Regions from separate parts of the Jejuibacter calystegiae genome, predicted to be linked through region 2. Evidence: predicted binding sites of a transcription regulator. Region 2 holds the regulator's gene; the other holds the start of a gene.

Region 1 (3,424 bases), 750 kb from region 2:
ATGGCGCTGATCATGGATGCCCGTTACAGCAAGGATCGCATCCTGGAGCTGTACCTGAACGAGGTGTATCTCGGCCAGAGCGGTAACGACCAGATCCGCGGTTTCCCGCTGGCCAGCCTTTATTACTTCGGCCGTCCGGTAGAGGAGCTGAGCCTCGATCAGCAGGCGCTGCTGGTGGGGATGGTGAAAGGGGCTTCGCTGTATAACCCGTGGCGTAATCCGAAGCTGGCGCTGGAGCGCCGTAACCTGGTGCTGCGACTGCTGCAACAGCAGAAGATTATCGACCAGGAGCTGTATGATATGCTCAGCGCCCGTCCGCTGGGCGTTCAGCCGCGCGGCGGCGTGATTTCGCCGCAGCCTGCCTTTATGCAGATGGTACGTCAGCAGCTGCACGACAAGCTGGGGGACAAGGTTAAGGATCTCTCCGGCGTGAAGATCTTCACCACCTTTGACTCGGTGTCTCAGGATGCCGCAGAAAAAGCGGTGACCGACGGTATTCCGGCGCTCAAGAAGCAGCGTAAGTTGGACGATCTGGAAACCGCGATGGTGGTGGTCGACCGCTTTAGCGGTGAAGTCCGCGCTATGGTTGGTGGTTCCGATCCTAACTTTGCCGGTTATAACCGCGCCATGCAGGCGCGTCGTTCTATCGGCTCGCTGGCAAAACCGGCTACCTATCTGACGGCCCTGAGTCAGCCGAACAAGTACCGGCTCAACACCTGGATTGCCGATGCGCCGATCTCGCTACCGCAGCCGGGTGGCAAGACCTGGTCGCCGCAAAACGACAACCGTCGCTTTAGCGGCCAGGTGATGTTGGTGGATGCGCTGACCCGTTCGATGAACGTGCCGACGGTGAATCTGGGCCTGTCGCTGGGTCTGCCCGCGGTCACTGAAACCTGGACCAAACTGGGGGTGCCGAAAGATCAGTTGCATCCGGTTCCGGCTATGCTGCTGGGCGCCCTGAACCTGACGCCGGTAGAAGTGGCCCAGGCGTTCCAGACTATCGCCAGCGGCGGTAACCGGGCGGAACTGTCGGTACTGCGTTCGGTGATTGCCGAAGACGGTACCGCGCTGTATCAGAGCTATCCGCAGGCAGAGCGCGCCGTACCGGCTCAGGGGGCCTATCTGACGCTCTACACCATGCAGCAGGTGATGAAACGCGGCACCGGCCATGCGCTGGGGGCGAAGTTTCCGGGTCTGAACCTGGCGGGTAAAACCGGTACCACCAACAATCAGGTCGATACCTGGTTTGCCGGTATCGACGGTAAAGAGGTAGTGATCACCTGGGTGGGACGCGACAACAACCAGCCGACCCATCTGTACGGCTCCAGCGGTGCAATGTCGCTCTACCAGCGCTATCTGAGCGATCAGTCGCCGATTCCGCTGACCCTGACGCCGCCGGAAGATATCGTCGATATGGGCGTGGATGATATGGGCAACTTCCAGTGCTCGGGCGGTTACCGAACGCTTCCGGTCTGGACCACCAATCCGGATGGCCTCTGCCAGCAGAGCCAGCAGGAGATGGATTCCCGCAACCCGTTCAATAACGCTGAGACTGCGCCGCAGCAGCAACAGGAGCAGCAGCAGGAAGAGAAGAAGAGCGACGGCGTTGCCGGCTGGATTAAAGATATGTTCGGCGGCGACTAACCGAACAATACTGGCAAAAAGCGAAATCCCCCGACCAGTCGGGGGATTTTTTTTGCTAACACCAGGCGCATTTCGATAACGTCATACTGAACATCAGTGCAACATTTCACAATGTACAAAATGACCGCGTGCTTTGCCTGGTTATTTCCCGACCTGACAAGGGCCCCAGGACGGAGCGGCGCTTGATATACGCGCAATCTTTCGCATATTATCCGCAGTCATAATAATAATTCTCGTTTTCGTTCAACCTGGCACCTCTCACTAAGAGAATTTACCATGACGCGTTGTTTCACCGTTCGGGCAGCTCAGCTTCCCGTTTGTCGACTGGCCATACTGATAGCCGCGGCGCTGGGCGGCGTGACTGCCCCGGCATTCGCCGCCGATGAGGCTAAACCCGAAGATACCATCACTGTTTCCGCCGACGCGGCGAACGTCGCTCAGGAGAGCGCCTGGGGCCCGGCGCCGACCATCGCGGCTAAACAGAGCGCCACCGGTACCAAAACCGATACCCCAATAGAGAAGGTGCCGCAGTCGATCTCCGTGGTGACCCGCGAAGAGATGGATATGCGCCAGCCCCAGACCGTGAAAGAGGCGTTAAGCTATACGCCGGGCGTATTTGCGACCCGCGGCAGCTCCAGTACCTATGACGTGGTGTCGATTCGCGGCTTTACCTCGCCTTCTACGGTGAACACCAACCAGTATCTGGATGGCCTGCGCCTGCAGGGAAACAATTACTCCGAAGTCTCGATGGATCCCTATTTCCTGGAGCGCGCGGAGCTGATTCGCGGCCCGGTATCGGTACTGTACGGTAACAGCAACCCCGGCGGGGTGATATCGATGGTCAGTAAGCGTCCGACCACTGAACCGCTGCGCGAAGTTCAGTTTAAGGCCGGTTCACGTAACCTGTGGCAGACCGGCTTTGACTTTAGCGATGCCCTGGACGATGACGGCGTCTTTTCATACCGCTTAACCGGTCTGGCTTTCAGCCAGGATGCCCAGCAGGATCGCGTTAAATCTAACCGTTACGCCATTGCGCCCTCTTTTAGCTGGCGCCCGGACGATAAAACCGACTTCACCTTCCTGAGCAACTTCCAGAGCGATCCGCACGCCGGTTACTACGGCTGGCTGCCGCGCACCGGCACCGTGGTGCCCTATGTGGATGCCGATGGTCATTCGCACAAGCTGCCGACCGACTACAACGAAGGCGATCCGGATAACAAAATGCAGCGCCGCCAGCAGATGGTGGGCTACAGCTTTGCGCACGCCTTTAACGACACCTTTACCGTACGCCAGAACCTGCGCTATTCGCGGGTACATACCCTGTATCGTTCAGTCTATGGCTTTGGTATGACGGGGCAGGGCAATATGCTGAAGCGTAGCTATGTGCGTTCAGATGAAGACCTGACCAATTTCGGCGTCGATACCCAACTGGAAAGTAAATTCCATACCGGCCCGGTGGCCCACACGCTGCTGACCGGGGTGGATTATCTGCGCAGCCGTAACGATGTAGACGCCCAGTACGGCGATGCCGATCCGCTCGATCTCGGTAGCCGCGGCGTAACGCCGTCCAATATTTATCCGTATGCGGATAAATATCAGGTGGTTAACCGCCTGGAACAGACCGGTCTGTATGTGCAGGACCAGGCTGAATGGGATAAATGGGTGCTGACCCTGGGTGGGCGCTATGATTTTGCTAAATCCAGCGTACATACCCGTAAAACCAGCTATGCCAGCGCTTCCAATGATATTAACCGCGATGAAGCCTTCACCTGGCGTGGCG
Region 2 (3,424 bases):
ATCGCCGGTGCCGGACACTGGGTCCACGCGGAAAAACCCCAGGCGGTACTGCGGGCCATTGATCGCTTCCTTACTTCTGATTAAAAACCCATCGTCCGGTCGCCAGATACGCTCCAGGCGTTGGCGCACCGGATGGCACTAATGTATGATGGCGCGCTGTAAAAATCCGCTCCCGTAGCCTTTTCCCTGTCCAGCAGCAGCAAATCATGGCAAAAGAACAAACGGACCGCACGACGCTCGATCTCTTTGCGAACGAGCGCCGCCCGGGTCGACCCAAAACCAATCCGCTGTCGCGTGACGAGCAACTGCGCATCAACAAGCGCAATCAGCTCAAACGTGACAAAGTCCGCGGCCTGAAGCGCGTTGAGCTCAAACTCAATGCCGAGGCGGTGGATGCGCTCAATGAGCTCGCCGATGCGCGTAACATCAGCCGCAGCGAGCTTATCGAAGAGATTCTGCTGAGCCAGCTCGCCCAGCTCCGGGGCTAAGACCGCCCCTTACGCCGTCAGGTATGTTGCATACTGTGCACCCTGCGGCGAATAGCGGTTTCCGCACTCGAAGGGCTTCTGCTATGATTGCCCTATCCGTGGGCATTACGCAGCCACCATACTTTTTTAGATTCAAGAGGTTACTTTACTCATGGCAATCGTAGGCATTTTTTTCGGCAGCGACACCGGCAATACCGAAAATATCGCAAAAATGATTCAGAAACAGCTCGGTAAAGAAGTTGCTGAGGTGCATGATATTGCTAAAAGCAGCAAAGAAGACCTGGAAGGCTTCGATATTCTGCTGCTTGGTATCCCGACCTGGTACTACGGTGAAGCACAGTGTGACTGGGACGACTTCTTCCCCACGCTGGAAGAGGTAGACTTCAACGGTAAGCTGGTTGCGCTGTTTGGCTGCGGCGATCAGGAAGACTATGCGGAATACTTCTGCGACGCGCTGGGTACCATTCGCGATATTATCGAACCGAACGGCGCCACCATCGTGGGTCACTGGCCGACCGAAAGTTACCACTTCGAAGCGTCGAAAGGGCTGGCCGATGATGACCACTTCCTGGGTCTGGCTATTGATGAAGACCGTCAGCCGGAGCTGACCAACGAGCGCGTTGAGAAATGGGTTAAGCAGATCTCTGAAGAGCTGCATCTTGATGAAATCATCAACGCCTGATGATAAGTTGTTGCGGCGCGATCTGCGCCGCATTAATAGATATAACCGATAGTAATAATTGATACATTTCCTTAACTTTGCCCCACTAAGTTGTACAATAAGCCCGGTAAATTGGGCATCGGTGCCGTATCTGGCATAATTTTTCCCACTTTTTTATTCACATTTTTGCAGGTTGAACGCGGTTTTCATTTACCCTTCACGGTTCTATAATGAGACGCATTCATCTTTTTCATGAATTCTATGCAGTGCTCCAGAGGAGCTAAGTCATTAAGCAACAGGACATATTCCGCATGACTGACAACAATACCGCATTAAAGAAGGCCGGCCTGAAAGTCACGCTTCCCCGGTTAAAAATCCTGGAAGTGTTACAGGAGCCTGAAAATCACCATGTCAGTGCGGAAGACTTGTACAAGCGACTGATCGATATGGGTGAAGAGATTGGTCTGGCCACGGTTTACCGCGTGCTGAACCAGTTCGACGATGCAGGCATTGTCACCCGTCACAACTTCGAAGGCGGAAAGTCTGTTTTTGAGCTGACGCAGCAGCATCATCACGATCACCTTATCTGCCTGGATTGCGGCAAGGTGATTGAATTCAGCGATGATTCTATTGAAACTCGTCAGCGCGAGATCGCCACCCGGCACAATATCCGCCTGACCAACCACAGCCTCTACCTGTACGGCCACTGCGCTGAAGGAGACTGTCGGGAAGACGATGGCGCCCATGAGGCCAGCAAGAAGTAAGCGAGTCTACGCCACAGCCAAAAAAAACCGGAGATCGCTCTCCGGTTTTTTGTATAGAGAATAAAACCCCGGCGCAGAGGCCGGGGTTTTACTTATGGCGATTCAGGCGCGCAATATTAGCCGCCCATTTTCGCCCAGGTATCACGCAGTCCAACGGTGCGGTTAAATACCGGCTTATCGGCGCTGCTGGTCAGCCCATCAAGACAGAAGTAGCCTTCACGTTCGAACTGGTACGCGTTTTCCGGCTGTGCCGCCTTCAGGCTCTGCTCTCCGTAGCCCTGCTTCACCACCAGCGATTCTGGGTTAACGGTAGAAAGGAAATCTTCCGCCGAGCCCGGGTTCGCCACGCTGAACAGACGGTCATAGAGGCGGATTTCAATGGGCAATGCGTGAGCAGCGCTGACCCAGTGAATCACCCCTTTCACCTTGCGGCCATCGGCCGGATCTTTGCTCAGGGTATCAGCATCGTAGCTACAGCGAATCGCGGTGATATTGCCATCGGCGTCTTTTTCCACCTCTTCGGCTTTGATCACATAGGCGTTACGCAGACGTACCTCTTTGCCCAGCACCAGACGCTTATACTGCTTGTTCGCTTCTTCACGGAAGTCAGCGCGATCGATCCAGATTTCACCGCTGAAAGGCACCTCGCGGTTACCCATCTCCGGACGGTTCGGATGATTCGGCATGGTCACCATCTCGCTCTGCCCCTGCGGGTAGTTGGTGATGATAAGCTTAACCGGATCGATAACCGCCATCGCACGCGGCGCATTCTCATTCAGATCTTCGCGAATGCAGGCTTCCAGCGACGCCATCTCAACGGTGTTGTCCTGCTTGGTCACGCCGATACGTTTGCAGAATTCGCGGATAGAGGCCGCAGTGTAGCCACGGCGACGCAGACCGGAAATGGTCGGCATACGCGGATCGTTCCAGCCTTCCACTATCTTCTCGGTCACCAGCAGATTGAGTTTACGCTTGGACATAATGGCGTATTCCAGATTCAGGCGCGAAAACTCGTACTGACGCGGATGAGCCGGAATGGTGATATTGTCCAGCACCCAGTCATACAGGCGGCGGTTATCCTGGAATTCCAGGGTACACAGCGAATGGGTGATCCCTTCCAGCGCATCGGAAATGCAGTGGGTGAAATCATACATCGGGTAGATGCACCACTTATTGCCGGTCTGGTGATGATCGGCAAATTTAATGCGGTACAGCACCGGATCGCGCATCACCATAAACGGCGATGCCATATCGATCTTCGCACGCAGGCAGGCGGTGCCCTCGGCGAATTCACCGGCACGCATCTTTTCAAACAGCGCCAGGTTCTCTTCCACGCTGCGATCGCGATACGGGCTGTTCTTGCCCGGCTCGGTCAGAGTGCCGCGGTATTCACGAATCTGCTCCGGCGTCAGTTCATCAACGAAAGCCAGGCCTTTGTTGATCAGTTCGATGGCGTAGTGGTACAGCTGGTCGAAATAGTCAGAGGAGTAACGCACGTCACCCGCCCAGTG

Evidence for each region. Region 2 encodes Fur, which represses iron uptake genes when iron is present. Its sites were predicted from a motif close to ATAATAATGAGAACNACTATCAA; they were not measured.
Region 1: a site for Fur is predicted at 1,865-1,887, ahead of fhuA (ferrichrome porin FhuA). Genes of this name have one in related genera too.

What each region holds. Positions count from the first base shown of each region.
Region 1 is NZ_CP040428.1:2,152,527-2,155,950, forward strand. Features, by position in the region: gene mrcB (bifunctional glycosyl transferase/transpeptidase) at 1-1,644, shown strand, start outside; gene fhuA (ferrichrome porin FhuA) at 1,921-3,424, shown strand, end outside.
Region 2 is NZ_CP040428.1:2,907,498-2,910,921, reverse strand. Features, by position in the region: gene ybfF (esterase) at 1-84, shown strand, start outside; gene ybfE (LexA regulated protein) at 207-488, shown strand; gene fldA (flavodoxin FldA) at 640-1,170, shown strand; gene fur (ferric iron uptake transcriptional regulator) at 1,461-1,913, shown strand; gene glnS (glutamine--tRNA ligase) at 2,030-3,424, opposite strand, start outside.